2 linked regions of the Pleomorphomonas sp. T1.2MG-36 genome follow. The protein of the gene in region 1 interacts with the protein of each later gene in a pairwise test. Links are inferred from orthologs where the notes say so. Each region holds a gene or a part of one and is shown on either strand. Other genes may lie near its edges.

The links.
Region 2: the proteins of QQZ18_RS18540 (region 1) and QQZ18_RS00860 interact in binary tests that used the Escherichia coli proteins (3 or more experiments, as listed by UniProt). The link is inferred for Pleomorphomonas sp. T1.2MG-36 from one-to-one orthologs.

What each region holds. Positions count from the first base shown.
Region 1 is NZ_CATNLY010000045.1:199,786-209,757, forward strand. What follows is about bases 1,624-5,148. They hold QQZ18_RS18540 (2-oxoglutarate dehydrogenase E1 component), read left to right. Parts: upstream 1,624-1,978; coding sequence 1,979-4,948; downstream 4,949-5,148. Other genes in these bases: sucD (succinate--CoA ligase subunit alpha), read left to right, coding at 1,624-1,843; odhB (2-oxoglutarate dehydrogenase complex dihydrolipoyllysine-residue succinyltransferase), read left to right, coding at 5,010-5,148. Outside these bases: sucC (ADP-forming succinate--CoA ligase subunit beta), read left to right, coding at 1-924; more of sucD, read left to right, coding at 929-1,623; more of odhB, read left to right, coding at 5,149-6,230; QQZ18_RS18550 (LysE family transporter), read left to right, coding at 6,343-6,975; lpdA (dihydrolipoyl dehydrogenase), read left to right, coding at 7,032-8,420; QQZ18_RS18560 (DMT family transporter), read right to left, coding at 8,424-9,341; QQZ18_RS18565 (tyrosine recombinase XerC), read right to left, coding at 9,446-9,972. UniProt on the Escherichia coli protein: E1 component of the 2-oxoglutarate dehydrogenase (OGDH) complex which catalyzes the decarboxylation of 2-oxoglutarate, the first step in the conversion of 2-oxoglutarate to succinyl-CoA and CO(2).
Region 2 is NZ_CATNLY010000001.1:174,435-183,759, reverse strand. The notes cover bases 3,365-6,242. They hold QQZ18_RS00860 (ABC-F family ATP-binding cassette domain-containing protein), read right to left. Parts: upstream 5,810-6,242; coding sequence 3,920-5,809; downstream 3,365-3,919. Other genes in these bases: QQZ18_RS00855 (histone deacetylase family protein), read left to right, coding at 5,953-6,242; QQZ18_RS00865 (DUF599 domain-containing protein), read right to left, coding at 3,365-3,846. Outside these bases: QQZ18_RS00895 (glycoside hydrolase family 25 protein), read left to right, coding at 1-2; QQZ18_RS00890 (lysozyme inhibitor LprI family protein), read left to right, coding at 113-601; QQZ18_RS00885 (ATP-dependent Clp protease proteolytic subunit), read left to right, coding at 736-1,359; QQZ18_RS00880 (hypothetical protein), read left to right, coding at 1,599-1,940; QQZ18_RS00875 (YdcF family protein), read left to right, coding at 1,982-2,782; QQZ18_RS00870 (DUF3253 domain-containing protein), read right to left, coding at 2,792-3,160; more of QQZ18_RS00865, read right to left, coding at 3,157-3,364; more of QQZ18_RS00855, read left to right, coding at 6,243-6,984; QQZ18_RS00850 (VOC family protein), read left to right, coding at 7,066-7,458; QQZ18_RS00845 (VOC family protein), read left to right, coding at 7,510-7,890; QQZ18_RS00840 (class I SAM-dependent methyltransferase), read right to left, coding at 7,893-8,549; QQZ18_RS00835 (DUF3419 family protein), read right to left, coding at 8,546-9,325. UniProt on the Escherichia coli protein: Genetic data indicate it may be involved in ribosome assembly or function.

The sequences.
Region 1 (9,972 bases):
GTCACCAAGCAGACCGGCCCGGCCGGCAAGCAGGTGAACCGACTCTACATCGAGGATGGCGCCGACATCGCCCGCGAGCTCTACTGCTCGCTGCTGGTCGATCGCGCGGTCGGTCGCATCGCCTTCGTCGTCTCGACCGAGGGCGGCATGGACATTGAGACCGTCGCTCACGATACGCCGGAAAAGATCGTCACGGTGGCCATCGATCCGGAAGCCGGCGTGACTGCCGCCGACGTGGCGGCCATCGTGTCCGCTCTGCAGCTCGACGGAGTGGCGGCCAAGGATGCCGAGAGCCTCTTCCCGCTGCTCTATCGGGCCTTCGCCGACAAGGACATGAGCCTCCTGGAGATCAATCCGCTGATCGTGCTGAAGGATGGTCATCTGCGTCTGCTCGACGCCAAGGTGTCCTTCGACGGCAACGCGCTGTTCCGTCACCCCGACGTCGAGGCGTTGCGCGACCTTTCCGAGGAAGACGCGAAGGAGATCGAGGCCCACAAGCACGATCTCGCCTACGTGGCGCTCAGCGGCAATATCGGCTGCATGGTCAATGGCGCCGGGCTTGCCATGGCCACCATGGACATCATCAAGCTCTACGGTGCCGAACCGGCCAACTTCCTCGATGTCGGCGGCGGCGCTTCCCGCGAGAAGGTGACGGCGGCCTTCAAGATCATCACCGCCGACCCGGCCGTGAAGGGCATCCTGATCAACATCTTCGGCGGCATCATGAAATGCGACGTCATCGCCGAGGGCGTCATCGCCGCCGTGCGAGAGGTTGGGCTGAAGGTGCCTCTGGTCGTTCGCCTGGAAGGCACCAACGTCGAGCTTGGCAAGAAGATCATCGCCGAAAGCGGTCTCGACGTCATCGCCGCGGACGACCTGGACGATGCCGCCCGCAAGATCGTCGCCGCCGTGAAGGGAGCCTGACGCGATGTCCATCCTCGTCAACAAGGACACCAAGATCATCGTCCAGGGCCTGACCGGCAAGACCGGCACGTTCCACACGGAGCAGGCACTCGGCTACTGCGGCACCAGGATGGTCGCCGGCGTCACGCCCGGAAAAGGCGGATCGACCTGGGAAGGCACGCTGCCCGACGGCAGCAAGGCGGTTCTGCCGGTGTTCGACACCGTCGCCGAGGCGCGTGAGAAGACCGGAGCCAACGCCTCCGTCGTCTACGTGCCGCCCAAGGCGGCCGGCGCCTCGATCATCGAGGCGATCGAGGCGGAAATGCCGCTGATCGTCACCATCACCGAAGGCATTCCCGTGCTCGACATGGTGAAGGTGAAGGCCCGGCTCGACCGCTCGACGTCGCGTCTGCTCGGCCCCAACTGCCCGGGCGTGCTGACGCCCGGCGAGTGCAAGATCGGCATCATGCCCGGCTCCATCTTCCGGCGCGGTTCTGTGGGTATCGTGTCGCGTTCGGGAACCTTGACCTATGAGGCGGTGTTCCAGACGACGAACGAAGGCCTTGGCCAGACGACCGCCGTCGGCATCGGCGGAGACCCGGTGAAGGGTACCGAGTTCATCGACGTGCTGGAGCTGTTCCTCGCCGATCCCGAGACGAAGTCGATCGTCATGATCGGCGAAATCGGCGGCTCGGCCGAAGAGGCGGCTGCCGAGTTCCTGAGAGACGAGGCCAAGCGCGGCCGCATGAAGCCGACGGTCGGGTTCATCGCCGGCCGCACGGCGCCGCCCGGCCGCACCATGGGCCACGCCGGCGCCGTGATTTCCGGCGGCAAGGGAGGGGCCGAGGACAAGATCGCCGCCATGGAGGCGGCGGGCATTGTCGTGTCGCCGTCACCGGCGCAGCTCGGCCGTACGCTGGCCGAACGCCTGAAGGGTTGAGGCGTAGCGTCTCACCATCCGAAAGGACGCCGCGGGGGCCGATTGCCGCCGCCCGCGGGGTCCCCATCTACCCACGGCGAAGCGATCCTGCTTTCGCCGGAACGCGAGGGCGGAGCGGACGGCTCCGAAACGCATATGGCACGGCAGAACGATAACGACGCTTTCGCCGGAACCTCGTTCCTCTATGGCGGCAACGCCGCCTATATCGAGGCGCTTGAGGCTCGCTACCTTGCCGATCCCACGTCGGTCGATCCCGAATGGCGGGAGTTCTTCGACGCCCTTTCCGAGCCGGCGACGGCGCGCGGCGCGCGGGGCGCCAGCTGGACGCGGTCCGACTGGCCGCCGAAGGTCAATGGCGAACTGGTCTCCGCGCTTGACGGCAACTGGCCAGAAGCCAGCAAGGTCCTCGAAAAGAAGATCGAGGCGAAGGCGCAGCCGGCCGGCATCAGCGCCGAGGAGCTCCGGCAGGCGACGCTCGATTCGGTGCGCGCCATCATGATGATTCGCGCCTATCGCATGCGCGGCCATCTCCATGCCGATCTCGACCCGATCGGCGTCGCCAAGAAGCTCGACCATGAGGAGCTGCATCCGACGAGCTACGGTTTCACCGAAGCCGACATGGACCGGCCCATCTTCATCGATCACGTGCTCGGCCTCGAATACGCCACCGTGCGCCAGATGATCGATATCCTGAAGCGCACCTACTGCGGCACGATCGGCTACGAGTTCATGCATATCTCCTCGCCGGAGGAGAAGGCCTGGATCCAGGAGCGCATCGAAGGGCCGGACAAGCAGATCGAGTTTACCGATAATGGCAAGAAGGCCATTCTGAACAAGCTGATCGAAGCCGAGGGCTTCGAGAAGTTTCTGGACGTCAAGTACACCGGCACCAAGCGCTTCGGCCTCGACGGCGGCGAAAGCCTGATTCCGGCGCTTGAGCAGATCATCAAGCGTGGCGGCAATCTCGGCGTGAAGGAGATTGTCCTCGGCATGCCGCATCGTGGTCGCCTCAACGTGCTGACGCAGGTGATGGGCAAGCCGCACCGGGCGCTGTTCCACGAGTTCAAGGGCGGCTCCTACGCCCCTGACGACGTCGAAGGCTCGGGTGACGTCAAGTATCACCTCGGTGCATCCTCGGATCGCGAGTTCGATGGCAACAAGGTTCACCTCAGCCTGACGCCCAACCCGTCGCACCTCGAGATCGTCAATCCGGTGGTGCTCGGCAAGGTCCGCGCCAAGCAAGACGTCTCCACCACGGTCTGGGAGGGCGACATCATCCCGTTGCGTGAGCGGGTCAAGGTGCTGCCCTTGCTGCTCCACGGTGATGCGGCCTTCGCCGGTCAAGGCGTGGTTGCCGAGTGCTTCGGCCTCAGCCAACTGCGCGGTCACCGCGTCGGCGGTTCGATCCACTTCATCGTCAACAACCAGATCGGCTTCACCACCAACCCGCATTTCTCGCGGTCTTCGCCCTATCCGTCCGATGTGGCCAAGATGGTCGAGGCGCCGATCCTGCACGTCAACGGCGACGATCCAGAGGCGGTGGTCTATGCCGCCAAGGTCGCCATCGACTACCGTCAGAAGTTCCACAAGCCGGTGGTGATCGACATGATCTGCTACCGTCGCTTCGGTCACAACGAAGGCGACGAGCCGGGCTTCACCCAGCCGATCATGTATTCCAAGATCCGCGGCCATGCGACGACCCTGCAGATCTACGCCAAGAAGCTGATCGACGAGGGTACGGTCACCCAGGACGAAGTCATCGGCATGCAGGCCGCCTTCCGCCAGAGGCTCGACCAGGAGTACGAGGCGGGACAGGCCTACAAGCCCAACAAGGCCGACTGGCTCGATGGCGCCTGGGCCGGCCTCAGGGTGGCCGACAGCTTCGACGAACAGCGGCGCGGCCAGTCTGGCGTCAACATCGAGACGCTCAAGGAGATTGGTCTCAAGATCAACACGGTGCCGCCGACGTTCAACGTTCACCGCACCATCCAGCGCTTCCTCGACGCTCGCAAGAAGGCGATCGAGACCGGCGAGGGCATCGACTGGGCGCTTGGCGAGGCCCTGGCCTTCGGCTCGCTCGCCTTCGGCGGTCACAAGATCCGCCTGTCGGGCCAGGACTGCGAACGCGGTACCTTCAGCCAGCGTCACAGCGTGCTCTACGATCAGGAGACCGAAGCCCGCTATATTCCGCTCGCCAATCTCTCGCCGGAACAGGCGCCCTTCGAAGTCATCAACTCGATGCTGTCGGAAGAGGCGGTGCTCGGCTTCGAATACGGTTACTCGCTGGCCCGCCCCAACGCGCTCACCCTTTGGGAAGCGCAGTTCGGCGACTTCGCCAACGGTGCGCAGGTGGTGTTCGACCAGTTCATCTCCGGCGGTGAGCGCAAGTGGCTGAGAATGTCCGGCCTCGTCTGCCTGCTGCCGCATGGCTATGAGGGGCAGGGGCCGGAGCATTCGTCCGGCCGTCTCGAACGCTGGCTGCAACTCTGTGCCGAAGACAACATGCAGGTCGCCAACTGCACGACGCCGGCCAACTACTTCCATATCCTCAGGCGGCAGCTGACGCGCGATTTCCGCAAGCCGCTGATCCTGATGACGCCGAAGTCGTTGCTGCGCCACAAGCGGGCGGTGTCCAAGCTCGCCGATATGGGAGCGGAGACCTCCTTCCACCGGCTGCTCTGGGATCATGCCGAGTCGGATCCGGAAACGGTGACCGTGCGCCTGAAGCCGGACGCCGAAATTCGCCGCGTGGTGATGTGCTCCGGCAAGGTCTATTACGATCTCCTCGAGGAACGCGAGAAGCGCGGCATCGACGATGTCTATCTCCTCCGCGTCGAGCAGCTCTATCCCTTCCCGGCCAAGGCGCTGGTCAATGAGCTCGGTCGCTTCCCGAACGCCGAGCACGTCTGGTGTCAGGAGGAGCCCAAGAACATGGGCTCCTGGACCTTCATCGACCCCTATCTCGAATGGGTTCTGAAGCAGATTGGCGCCAAGACCCCCCGCGCCCGCTATGCCGGCCGGGCTCCGGCCGCCGCCACCGCCACGGGCTTGATGTCCAAGCACCTCGCCCAGCTCGCCGCCTTCCTCGACGAAGCGCTCGGCTGACCGGCCATCGGGGCGGCCAACCGGCCGCCTCCATCCCTTTCGCATCTGGAGAGAAGCTCAAATGGGCAACGAGATCCGCGTCCCGACGCTCGGCGAATCGGTTACAGAGGCCACCATCGGCCGCTGGTTCAAGAAAGTCGGCGAGGCCGTCAAGGCCGACGAGCCGCTGGTCGAACTTGAGACCGACAAGGTGACCATCGAAGTGCCGTCGCCGATCGATGGCACGCTGTCGGAAATCCTGGTCGAGGCCGGTGAGACCGTCGGCGTCGGCGCCCTTCTGGGTTCGCTTGGCGCGGCCTCCGCGGGTGCTCCGGCACCCAAGGTCGCCGAGCCGGTGAAGCCGGCTGAGCCTGTTGCTGCGGCCAAGCCCGCCGAGCCCGTCAAGACCGCCGCGCCCGTGCCGCCGTCACCCGCCGCCGCCCGCGTCATGGCCGAAACCGGCGCCAGCGTGGAGAGTGGTTCGGGCAAGCGCGGCCAGGTGCTGAAGGAGGACGTGCTGGCCGCGGTCGCTGCCGTTCGCACTGCCGCCCCGGCGCCCGCCGCTCCGTCGGCACCTCGTGCGTCGGTCGCCGCCGATGACGCCGGCCGCGAGGAGCGAGTCCGGATGAGCAAGCTCCGTCAGACCATTGCTCGTCGCCTCAAGGAGGCGCAGAACTCGGCCGCCATGCTCACCACCTTCAACGAGGTGGACATGACCGGCGTGATGGCGCTCAGGGCCTCCTACAAGGACCTGTTCGAGAAGAAGCATGGCGTCAAGCTTGGCTTCATGGGCTTCTTCGTGAAGGCCGTGGTGCAGGCGCTGAAGGAGATCCCGGCCGTCAACGCCGAGATCGATGGCGAAGACCTCATTTACAAGAACTACTACCACGTCGGCGTCGCCGTCGGCACCGACAAGGGCCTAGTCGTGCCGGTCGTCCGCGATGCGGACCAGCTTTCCATCGCCGGCATCGAAAAGAAGATCGGCGAGTACGGCAAGCGCGCCCGCGACGGTCTACTCCGCATCGAGGAGATGCAGGGGGGCACCTTCACCATCTCCAACGGCGGCGTCTACGGCTCGCTGATGTCGACGCCGATTCTCAACGCGCCGCAGTCGGGCATCCTGGGCATGCACAAGATCCAGGAACGGCCGATGGTGGTGGGTGGCAAGATCGAGATCCGGCCGATGATGTATCTGGCGCTGTCCTACGATCACCGTGTCATCGACGGCAAGGAAGCCGTGACCTTCCTCGTCCGCGTCAAGGAGAACCTCGAGGAGCCGCAGCGGCTCGTTCTCGACCTCTGACGATCGGCGCCGCACTCAGGCCTCCCTCCAAGGCGGAGGGAGGATGCCTGTCGGCGCCCGCCTGCGGTCCGCCGCCCTCGACGGGGGCGATGCGGCAATCGAAAGGAAACCGATGTCTCCTTATCTCGGCGAGCTTGCCGGCGTCATGGCGGTCTTCTCCTTTGCCATCGTGGCACCCGGCGCGGACACCGCCATGGTCATGCGGCAGAGCCTCGTTCACGGCAGGCGGGCCGGTATCCTCACGGCCTTCGGCGTCGGTACCTCGCTGCTGTTCCACCTCACCTACACCATCCTCGGTCTGGGGCTGATCGTCTCCCAGTCCTTGCTGCTGTTCTCGGTGATCAAGTGGGCCGGTGCCGCCTATCTGGCCTACATGGGCATCATGGCGCTGCGAGCGCCCGCACCGACGTTGCCGGAGCCCGGCACCCGGCTTGCGGTGCCCACGAGCAATCTCAGGGCCTTCGGTCTCGGCTTCCTGACCAATGCCCTCAATCCCAAGCCGATACTGTTCTTCCTGTCCCTGTTCTCCGCGCTGGTCAGTCACCAGACCCCGGCGCTGGTAAAGGGCGGCTACGGCTTGGTCATGGCGGCCTGTCTCATTCTTTGGTTCTCCGCCGTGTCCTGCTTTCTGACCATGCCCAGGGTGAGAAACGCCTTTTCGCGAGCCGGCCTCTGGATCAATCGCGTAACCGGTGCTGTCTTCATCGCCTTCAGCATCCGTCTGGCTCTTTCCCGAGCCGAGTGAGTCCCCCGCACTGCGCACCTGAACACAAGCCGCTGCAGCCTCAGAGGAGTGCCTTCATGTCCTTCGATCTCGTTGTCATCGGTACCGGTCCCGGCGGTTATGTGGCAGCCATCCGCGCCTCCCAGCTCGGCATGAACGTCGCCGTCGTCGAAAAGCGCGCGAGCCACGGCGGCACCTGTCTCAATGTCGGCTGCATTCCGTCCAAGGCGCTGTTGCATGCGTCCGAGATGTTCCACGAGGCCGGGCACGTCTTCGCCAAGCTCGGCGTCAAGGTCGGAGAGCCCGAACTCGATCTGCCGGCCATGATGGGCCACAAGGACGCAACCGTCCGCAGCAACGTCCAGGGCATCGATTTCCTCTTCAAGAAGAACAAGATCACCGTCCATCGCGGTACCGGCCGCATCGTCGCCGCGGGCAAGGTGGAAGTGACTGGCGAAGGCGACGACAAGACGGTCGTCGAAGCGAGGAGCATTCTGATTGCCACCGGCTCCGATGTGGCGGGCTTGCCCGGCATCGCCATTGACGAGAAGAGCGTGGTCTCCTCGACCGGCGCGCTGTCGCTGGAAAAGGTGCCCGGGCATCTGGTGGTGATCGGTGCCGGCGTCATCGGCCTCGAACTCGGCTCGGTCTGGCAGCGCCTGGGCGCGCGCGTCACGGTGATCGAGTATCTCGACCGTATCCTTCCAGGCCTCGACGGAGAGGTGGCGAAGACCTTCCAGAAACTCCTGGAGCGTCAGGGATTTGCCTTCAAGCTCGGGCGCAAGGTAACCGGCGTCGACGGCGGAAAGGTGCGTTTCGAGCCCGCCGCCGGGGGCGAGGCGGAAACCGTCGATGCCGACGTCGTGCTGGTGGCGGTCGGCCGCAAACCCTTTACCGAGGGTCTCGGCCTTGCCGAAGTCGGCGTCAAGCTCGACGGCAAGGGGCGCGTTGAGATCGATGGCCATTACGCGACGAACGTGCCGGGCATCTACGCCATCGGCGATGTCGTTGCCGGGCCCATGCTCGCCCACAAGGCCGAAGACGAAGGTATCGCCGTGGCCGAACTCCTGGCCGGCAAGGCGGGCCACGTCAATTACGACGTGATCCCGGCGGTGGTCTACACGTCGCCCGAGGTCGCCGCCGTCGGCCGGACCGAGGAAGATCTGAAGACCGCCGGCGTGCCCTATAAGGTCGGCAAGTTCAGCTACATCGCCAACGGCCGCGCCAAGTCGATCCTCAAGACCGATGGCTTCGTCAAGGTGCTGGCCCATGCCGACACCGACCGCGTGCTCGGCGTACACATTGTCGGACCGGGCGCCGGCGAAGCGATCGCCGAGGCGGCGGTGCTGATGGAGTTCTCCGGATCGGCCGAGGATCTTGCCCGTACCTGTCATGCCCATCCGACGCTGTCGGAGGCGGTGAAGGAAGCGGCGCTCGCCGTCGACAAGCGAGCAATTCACGCCTGACGGTCAGCGGCGCCGGTCGACGATGGTGAACAGCCCGACGCCGCCCACCACCAGCGCGGTGCCGAGAAGATCGACGCCGCGCAACGGCTCGCCCAGGATCAGCACGGCGAGGAACAGCGTCACCACCGGCGACAGCGTGCCGATGGTGGAGTTGGCCGCCGCCGAAATGCGCGACAGCGCGGCGCTCATCAGGAAGCTGGGCAATATCGTCGCGCCGATGGCCAGCGCCACGGCGAGCGCAAAGGCGCGGCTGGACACGACGAGGGCCGATAGCGGGTGCGTGAGAAGAAACAGCATCAGGATCACCGCCGCCGCACCGGTCATGGCGACCGAGGTGAACAGAGGCGCCCCCATGACGGCAATGCTGCCTCCGGCCAGCAGCTGATAAAGCGCGAAGGTGACGGCGGCGCCCAATACCCAGAGCGCGCCGACGACGATGTCGCCACCGCCCGTCTTAAAGTCGGCCAGGAACACCACGGCGAGGCCCAGATAGGCGATGCCAAAGGCGGCGAGCGGCTTCCAGCGCAGCGGCATGTGGAACAGGGCCGCGCCGAGCAGCAGCACGAACAGCGGATAGGTGAAGAGAATCAGCCGCTCGAACTGCGGCGTCAGCGTCTCCAGGCCCTTGAAGTCGGCATAGGACGAAAACCAGTAGCCGATCACCCCGATCAGCAACGCCTTGGCATAGGCCGGCATCGGCACCGCCCGCTGGCGCTCCCGGGCATAGGCCAGAACGCCGACGGCAACGTAGACGGGCACGGAGAGCCCCATTCGGAGCGCTAGCAGCGTCAGCGTGTCCACGCCCTCGGCAAAGGCGAGCTTGATGAGGATGCCCTTGGCGGCGAACAGCACGGCTCCGAGAGCGGCGAATCCGTAGCCGAGCCAAGGCGTATCGGTTGAGGGAGCAGCGGAAGCGTTCAAGAGGCGATGGCCCTGATGGGCCTCCCGGGAGGTGGACTTAAGTCGCAAGCCTTAAGCCATCGGGCAGGCCAAGGAAAGCCGATCGGCGAAACGGGTATCCTGCCTCATGCGCGCGGATGTGCGCCCTTCCAGGCGGCGACCAACCGTTCGGCGTCGACCGAGGTGTAGACCTGCGTCGTCGACAGGTTGGCGTGGCCCAACAGTTCCTGGATGGTGCGGAGATCGCCCCCGGACCCGAGAAGATGCGTGGCGAACGAGTGCCGGAGCGCGTGTGGTGTCGCCGTTTCGGGAAGACCAAGGGCGCCGCGCAGGCGTTGAACGGCGAGCTGGATGATGCGGGGCGACAGCGGCCCTCCCTTTGCGCCGCGAAACAGGGGCTCCTGCGGGGCGAGACGGAAGGGGACGAGGCGAATGTAGGCCGCCACGGCCCGACCGACCGCGGGCAGCACGGGGACAAGTCTCGTCTTGCCACCCTTGCCGGTGACGCGCACCGCGCCGCCCGCTTCCGGCGGCGCTTCGGCGGCGGTCAGTGAAAGAGCCTCGGAAATGCGCAGACCGGCGCCGTAGAGCAGCGCCAGCACGGCGGCGTCGCGCGCGGCGATCCATGGCTCGTCCACCAGTGCTCCGGCTT
Region 2 (9,325 bases), on another replicon or contig:
GAGGCGAATCCAGCACAAATGTGTAGCGGTTTGCGCTGGAATTTGCCTGAAAACAAAGAGATAAAGAAGTGCCGGTGAGCTCTCCTCGCCGGCATTTCTGTTGGAGGCGCGGATGCGCGGTATCGTCGCTTTCTGTTTTGCAATGGCTATTGGCAGCGCGGCCCAGGCCCAGGACGGCAATCCGGCCGAGCCGACCGATGCCGACCGACAGGTGATCGCCGAGTGCGTGGCAAACGCCCCGCACGAAAATGTCAGCCCGCTTGGCTGTATCGGCATGGTCTCCGATCCCTGCCTCGCGGCTCCCGACAACGACAACACGCCGATGATGGCCGCCTGCCTCGAACGGGAAGGAGCCATCTGGGACGAGCGTCTCAACGACGACTATCAGGCGCTGATGGACGGTCTCGACAAGGCCGAGGCGAGCAAGCTGCGCGACAGTCAGCGGGCCTGGCTGACGGTGCGCGACGCCACCTGCGACATCGAGGGTTCGTTCTGGCAAGGCGGCACGGGTTACGGCGGCGCCATCGCAGGCTGCATGATGCGCGAAACTGGTGCCCGCGATATTTCACTCGTCGCTCTTCGTACCTATCTCGATCAATGAGCGAGCCGTTCACCCTGTCCATCCGGTCGGGTTGCCGTCCGCTCCCCTGATGAGATACGAATGGACTCCATCAGGATTTGCGAGTCCCGAGGCCCGACTCCTTTGTCGCGGCCGCCACCCACGAGAAGGTCCACATGATTTCCAAGGATCAGAAATACGTCCGCCTCGACGACGAGGAAGAGGAGAAGGACGAGAAGGCCAAGGATGCTGCGCCGGCCCCACAGGTCGACAAGTACCTCTTCAAGTCGCGTACGGTTCTGATCACCGGCCAGGTGACCCAGGAGATGGCAAAGGAAGTGACCTCCCGCCTCCTGGCGCTGGCGGAAGCGAGCGCCACCGATCCGATCACCGTCATCGTGTCGTCGCCCGGCGGCCATGTCGAATCCGGTGACATGATTCACGACATGATCGGCTTCGTGGCGGCCCCGGTGAACATCATCGGAACCGGTTGGGTGGCAAGCGCCGGCGCGCTCATCTACGTGTCGGTGCCCAAGGAACGCCGTTTCTGCACCCCGAACACCCGCTTCCTGCTGCATCAACCGTCCGGCGGAACGGGTGGCATGGCCACGGACATCGAGATCCAGGCCCGCGAGATCATCAAGATGCGCGACCGCCTCAATCGGATCTTTGCCCAAGCTACCGGCCAGCCGGTCGAGCGCATTGAGAAGGATACCGACCGCGACTACTGGATGAGTGCCGAAGAGGGCATCGCCTACGGTCTGGTCGGCCGGGTGGTTCGGACCGCCGCGGACATTTGACGCCATCCGGAGTGGGGCGGCCCGACCGTCCCGCTCCGTCGGCCTGTAGACCGTTGATCCGGTCGCGGGAAAGAGTGGTGGACGCACCGGGCTCGATTACCGACGTTTGTTCGCCATTCTGCGAATTTGTTGAGGGATACGAACACCCTAGGCCGATCAACGGATTGACCGCCCTATGTTCGTCGGGTCTTCTCCATGCCGGGAAGGCAGCGGGCCGGGCGACGGCCGGGAGGACGAGATTGAACGCCTTGAGAATGATGGCTCTCTCGATCGGCTTCGGCCTTGTGGCAGGAGCCGCGCAGGCTCAGTCGCCCAGCCCTTACGACATGACCTACGCGCTGCGAGATGGCAAACCATCGCCGCTTTACTCCGACATGAGCGAGAAGGCGGCAAAGAAGGGCTCCATTCCCGGTGACGCCAAGGGAATCGTACTGCGCTGGTGTCGCGATGAGATTCCCTTCGGCTCCTGGCAGTTCGGCAGCCGCAAGGCCCAACTGGCCTTGCTCGACGCGCGATGGTGCGAAGTTTCCTACGGCGGCGTTGTCGGCAACGTGCCCGGCACGGTCCTGACGCCCCAATAATCGAACCATCCCAGTCGTTTCGAGAAGGGAGGGCAAGCGGCGTGTTCTATGTGCTCTCCAAGGTTGGGTTCCTCTTTCTGCGTCCCTCCAACGCCCTTCTCCTGGCGTTGCTGCTTGGGGCCGGCATGCGATTGCTGGGGTGGCGACGGCGCGGCGCGGAGTTGATTGGCATCGCGCTTACATTGCTGGTCGTGTGCGCATGGACGGGCGCTCCAACCTTGCTGCTGCGGCCACTTGAGCAGCGCTTCTCGGTACCGACAAATCCCGACCGGCTCACTCCAGCGGGCATTCTGGTGCTGGGGGGTGTCGTCGACACCGGCCTGTCGACCGAACGGCGGTCGGTCGAGCTGATCGACGGCGCCGAACGACTGATCGCCGCCGCAGAACTGGCCCGGCAGTATCCCAGCGCGCGTATCCTGCTCTCCGGCGGTTCCAATGGCGCGTTTGAGAATGACGAACTCGCCGAATCGGCCATTGCCCGCGATCTGCTTGTGGAGTTAGGCGTGTCGGCCGAGCGGATCACCATCGAGGACCGCTCTCGCAACACCCGCGAGAATGCCATCGACAGCTTCGCCACGGTCGAGCCGAAGCCTCAGGAGCAGTGGTTGCTGGTGACGTCTGCCTTCCACATGCCGCGCGCCATGGGGACTTTCCGCGCCGCCGGCTGGAGCGGCGTGGTTGCATGGCCGGTCGACTACCGCAACGGCGCGTCGACCGACTGGCTGGGCGGACGCACCGCCGCCGAGGGGCTGACGATGACCGACATGGCCGTCCGCGAATGGATCGGACTCATCGCTTATCGCTTCGCCGGCTACACCGATGCGCTGCTGCCGCGGCCGTGAGACGGACGGTTATGCCTCGTCGTCACCGTCAAGAAGAAAGTCATCGTCAAGCAGATCCTCGTCCGGCTTCGACGCCTCGTAAACCGGCATAGGCTCTCCCTCGGCCCTGAGACGGATACGGTAGAGCCCCCGCACTCGGTCGGGGTCGACTGGCTTGCCTTTTCTTAGGAGGATGACCTTGCCCTCCTTGGCGAGACGTATCGCCTCGTCCTTGATTGGCTTCATCAGCCGGCGCCAGACCTTCTCGTCCTTGCCGGCGACGGCACGAGCGACGGCGTCCGGGCCGATCGGTTTTCCGGAGGGCGACTCGGCAGCCATCAGCAACAGAACGTCGCGGATCTGGCCGGCCTTCACGCGGTGCGGGTCGACGTCGGTCACTCGTATCTCCTCATGGCCTTGACGGCGTTGGAGGTGAACTGGCGGCGGGCAAGCACCACCGCGATGAAGGTCGAACTGGCGATCAGCGGTATCGGCCCGAGAAAACAACCGAGATAGCCGATCGACATGAAGAAGGCACGCAGACCGCGATTGAAGTTGGTACCGGCCACCACGATGATCGATGATGCCCGCGCCACGGCCTTGTCCATTTCGGTGGTTTCCGCCTCGACCGGCGGCGGCAGCGCGCCGAGCAGGATGGAGCCGAAATTGAACATGCGGTAGGCCCAGCCGAACTTGAAGAAGGCATAGGCGTAGATACCGAGCAGTCCGACTACCTTGTACTCGAACGCGGTGCGATTGGTGGCCGTGAGGTCGGACAACGCCGAGACGACGCCGACAGCATGATCGACCGAGTTCAACAACGTGAACCCGCCGCCAATGGCGAGAAGCGACGTCGAGGCGAAGAAGGCCGTGCCATTCTGCAGCCCGGCGACGATGGCGGTATCGACCATGCGCAAGTCGCGCTTCGCCGTCTGCCGCACCCAGCCATGACGGCCAATGTTGATGAAGTGGGTCAGCGAGTGCTCGGCCCAGGGGCTTTTTTCGGTCAGCCAAGCCTGCCCGAACCACATGGCCAGGAACCAGACGAAGGCGGCGATATCGAAAGGCGTGAAGGCGGTCGTCATGGCTGGCTTCCGAAGAGACGGACGTATCGACGATACAGGCTCGCGATCCAACGCAAAAGCGGCTAGGCGGCAATCAGCTGTCCGCCGCCTCGGCCTCTTCGTATTCGGACGACAGCGTCAGCCATTCCTCCTCGGACGTATCGAGGCTGCGGACGGCGTCGGCCCGTTCCTTGGACAGCCTGGCTCCCTTGGCCGGGTCGCTGGTGAACAGGGCGGGGTCGGCGAGGGCGGCATCGATGCGGGCAATCAGCTTTCTTGCCTTGTCCATTTCCGCCTCGATGCCCTGAATGCGCTTCCTGAGCGGCGCCAGCTGGGCGCGCCGCTCGGCGGCAAGGCGGCGTCGATCGGCGTTGGTGACCCTCTGCTCTTCGCCCTTCGCCGCCCGGTCGGCATCGGTCGGGCCGGACAGGATAAAGCGCTTGTAGTCGTCCATGTCGCCATCAAACGGGGTAATCGTGCCTTTGTCCACCAGCCAGAGACGATCCATGGTCGCCTCCACCAGATGGCGGTCGTGGCTGACCAGGATGACGGCGCCTTCGAAGTCGTTGAGCGCCTGGATGAGGCTTTCACGGCTGTCGATGTCGAGGTGGTTGGTCGGCTCGTCGAGAATCAGCAGATTCGGCCCATGGAAGGTGGCAAGGCCGAGAAGAAGGCGTGCCTTCTCGCCACCGGAGAGCTCACGCGCCGGCGTGTCCATCTTGTTGGTGTCGAGGCCCATTTGTGCAACCCGCGAGCGCACGCGAGCGTCGGGCGCATCGGGCATTAGGCGACGCACGTGGGCGACGGCCGACTCGTCGGGGTGCAGCTCGTCCAGCTGGTGCTGGGCAAAGAAGGCGACTTCCAGCTTGCCGGCCTTGACGATATTGCCCGAGAACGGGACCAATCGATCGGCCAGGGCCTTGGCAAAGGTCGACTTGCCGTTGCCGTTCTTGCCGAGGAGGGCGATGCGGTCATCGTCGTCGATGCGCAGGGTCAGGCGCTTCAACACCGGCTTGTCCGGAACATAGCCAAGGTCGACCTTGTCGTAGGTGACGATGGGCGGCGCCAGCTTGGCCCTGGGATTGGGAAAGCTGATCTGCTGGACGTGCTCTTCCACCACCTCGGCGATGATATCGAGCTTTTCCAGCATCTTGATGCGAGACTGTGCCTGCGTCGCCTTGCTGGCCTTGTAGCGAAAGCGGTCGACAAACGCCTGAAGGTGCTTGCGCCGCACCTCGATCTTCTCGCGCGCCTTTTCCTGCAGCAGCATCTTCTCCTGCCGCTGGCGCGCGAATGACGTGTAGCCGCCCTTCCACAGCGTCAGCTTGCCCTCCGACAGATGGCAGATGTGATCGACGGCACTGTCGAGAAGGTCGCGATCGTGGCTGATCAGCACCACCGTGTAGGGGTAGCGCTGGACGTAGTTGGTGAGCCAGAGCGTGCCTTCGAGATCCAGGTAGTTGGTCGGCTCGTCGAGCAGCAGCAGATCCGGCTCGGTGAACAGCACGGCGGCCAAGGCGACGCGCATGCGCCAACCACCCGAGAAATCCGCGCAGGGGCGGCGCTGGTCGGCGGCATCGAACCCGAGACCGGACAGGATGGTGGCGGCGCGCGCCTCGGCCGAATGCGCCTCGATGTCGGCAAGCCTGACCTGAATTTCGGCGATACGGTGCGGATCGGAGGCCGTCTCGGCTTCGGCCATCAAAGCCGTTCGTTCGGTGTCGGCGGCCAGCACGAAGTCGATCAACGAAATGTCGGATCCCGGCGCCTCCTGGGCGACGCGGCCGATGCGAGCGCCGCGCTTGAGATCGATCGAGCCGCTCTCGGCCGCAAGATCGCCGGTGACGAGATTGAACAGCGTCGTCTTGCCCGTGCCGTTGCGGCCAACGAGACCGACCTTGGCGCCGTCGTGAATGGTGACGGAGGCGCCCTCGATGAGGATGCGGCCGGCGATACGGTAGGTGAGATCGGATATGATCAACATGGCCCGGCGATTTCGCCCGAACCGACGCGAAAGGCAAGACGGCTGGCGCGGATTTCCGCTTCCCTGTCGCCTTTTCGCCCTTGCCGGATGGGGCGGTCGGTGTAGCGTCGGCGCCGCTGACATCCGATTGACCGGAAACGCCCATGAAAACCGTGTACTCGCCTCGCCATCGCCTCCACGCCGACAACCAGGAACTCAACGCCGGTGTCATCACGCCCGCCTTCGAGCTGCCGGCGCGCGTCGACTTCATCCTCAAGCGGATCGCGACGGTCGGTCTTGGCGATGTGATCGAAGCGCGCGCCATCGACGTCGTTGCGGCAGCCGCCAAGGTGCACGATGCCGGCTACCTCCGGTTCATGGCGGACTTCTGGAAAATGTGGCTCGCCGAAGGGCGTACCGGGCCGACGATGCCCTACGTCTGGCCGGCGCGAGGCCAGCGCGATATCCGCCCCGAGCACGTCAACGGCTTGATGGGCTACTACTCCTTCGATGGTGGCGCCTCCTTCGTGGAGGGAACCTGGGACGCCGTGCAATCGGCCGTCTGGTCCGCAGTGGGCGCCGCCGAGCTAATCCACGGCGGCGAGAAGGCCGCCTATGCGCTCTGCCGGCCGCCGGGCCACCACGCGGGATTCTCGACCATGGGCGGGTACTGCTTCATCAACAACGCCGCCGTCGCGGCGCAGTGGTTTCTCGATCATGGCGCCAAGCGCGTCACCATCCTCGACGTCGACTATCACCACGGCAACGGCACGCAGGAGATTTTCTACCGGCGCGGCGACGTGCAGATGGTCAACCTCCATGCGGACACCGCCGTTGCCTACCCATTCTTTTCGGGCCGTGCCGACGAGATCGGCGAAGGGGAGGGTGAGGGCTTCACGCTCAATTTGCCCATGCCGTTCGGCACTGCCTGGGACACATGGGGCGCCGCCCTCGACCATGCCTGCCGGGCGATCGAGGTCTTCGGCCCTGATGTCGTCGTGGTGTCGCTCGGCCTCGACACCTTCGAGGGCGATCCCATCTCCAAGTTCAAGCTGAAGCGCGAGGACTACCCGAAAATCGGCGCCCGCGTTGCCGCCCTCGGACGGCCGACGCTGTTCGTACAGGAGGGGGGCTATGCGGTCGAGGATATCGGCGACAACGCCGTCGGCGTGCTCGCCGGCTTTGAGGGCGCGTGACGAGTTGTGTCAGTAGGCACTCCTGACAAGGTCTGGCGGGGCCACCAGCTATGACCGGCGCCATCAACACTGGAGGCGAAAATGCTGGATCACATGGGCTTTCCTGCCGTCGATTACGAAAAGTCGAAGGCGTTCTACGACACGGCTTTGGCGCCGCTTGGCGTCAAGGTCGTGATGTCCGTCTCGGCCGAGGAGACGGGCGGCGACGCTTTTGCCGGCTACGGCAGCGACGGCAAGCCGGACTTCTGGGTGTCGACCGGCCGCCCCGCCGGCGAGGTGATGCATTTTCACGTCGCCTTCGTTGCAAAGGACCGGGCAACCGTCGACGCGTTCTATGCGGCAGCGATGGCCGCGGGCGGGCGCGACAACGGCGGGCCGGGGCTTCGCCCGCACTACCACCCCAATTACTACGCCGCCTTTGTTCTGGATCCCGATGGCAATAACATCGAGGCGGTCTGCCACAAGCCGGAATGAGAAAAGGGGGAGGGGCCGCGGCACATTCGTCGCGGCTCGTCCCGAGCCATCATGTTCGATCATATCGACTGTCCGGTGACCGATATCGGCCGCTCCGTTGCCTTTTACGACGCCTTGCTCGCACCGCTCGGCATTTCCAGACTGATCACGCGCATCGCCCCGAGTTCCGGCGCAGCCTCCAATGCTGGCTATGGCCGGGATGGCCACGCCGGCTTCTGGCTGTCGGACGCCAGCCGCAAGGGACGCCTTCACGTCGGCTTTTCGGCCATGACGCGCGAGGCGGTGGCAGCCTTTCATGCCGCAGGGTTGGCGGCGGGTGGCGAGGACAATGGTGGGCCGGGTTTGCGCCCCTATGCGGCGAACTATTTCGCCGCCTACATCATCGATCCCGACGGCCACAACATCGAGGCCGTGTGCCGCGCAGCCGGTTGATTTCAGAAGATGCTGCCAAGCTGCGCGTAGCCACGAGCCGGCCGCTCGAAATGGAGTGTCCGGCCGCTCGCGTTCGCCAAGCGGGCCATTTCCGCTTCCAGATCGGCGCGCGGCGCGACGTGAAAAAGGGTCAGCCAGCCGTGCAGAAGCCTGCGGGCCGGAGCCCCCAGCCCTTCGCAGAAGCCGAAATCGACCACCGACAGACGGCCACCATCCTTGACCAAGGTGAGGCCGTGGGCCAGAGCCGCCGTCCAGTCGGGGATCATGGACAGGGTATAGGAAAAATAGACGCGGTCGAAGCCGGCTATGCCGAAGGCCGCTTCCGGATCGAAAAGGCAGGCGTCACCCTCGGCAAGACGAATATCGAGACCAGACCGATCGACGTTGAGGCGGGCCGACTTCAACATCTCGCTGGAGATATCGAAGCCGTAGAGACGGATACCCGGATGACGGCGGCCTGCCGCGACCAGATTGCGGCCCGTGCCGCATCCCATCTCCAGCACGCTGCCGCCCGGAGGAACCTCAAGTCCGGCGATCATCCGATCCCGGCCGAGGAGATAGGGCTTGCGCGTCGCATCGTAGACGTGCCGGGTCAGGCGGTACATACGGTCCATGGCCGCCTTCTGGCCGGCCGACGACCGAGGCGTGAACGCGCTCACGCGACATCTCTCACATAAAGATGGAAGCCTCCGTAGATAGAAGACCGATCGCGAGCGACATAGTCCGGCACCGTCGAGGGATCGTAGCTCCAGCGAGAGCGGATCGCCGCCGGCAGGGCCGCCTCCAACGGGCTGTCGAGCCCGGCGGTCCGGAATATGACGCGGGCTCCCGGACGAGCCGTTCGGCCGATCTCGGTCCATAAGGCGACCATCTGTGCCGGCGTCATCCAGTCCTGGGCATCCAGCAGCACGTAACCGTCGAGGCTCTCCGCCGGCATGGTCGCGAGCCGGTCTGTCATCGAAGCCTGAACGGCGGTGACGCGACCGGCGTTGGCGCGGATGGCATCGTAGGCGCCATGGGTGAGGTAGGGAGGTACGGCGCGGCGGCTCTCGCGGTCGTAACGGCGGCCGAAAGCCTGCCAGGCGAAATAGTTGTCTTCGAGCGGGAAATCGCAAGCCAGGCGCGCCAGACGCTGCCGGAGCAGACCGGCAAGATCGCCGCCGGCATCGGCGGAAAGATAGGCGAACTGGGCGGGCGGGATACCGAGGCCGTAGAGCGACACCGGCATGCGACAGAGCCAGCGGACGAGCCGGGAGTCGAAGACCGGCGCCAGATTCTCCTCGAACAGCCGCCGCTGTTCGTCGAGCCCCTGGGCCGTCAGCATGAGGCGAGGATTCTTGCCGTAGGCGCGGGCCAGCAGGTGCATGATCCCGATGAACCGACCGAGCAAACCGTAGCGATAGATGTCGCGGGTGAAGATGGATATCTGCCGGCG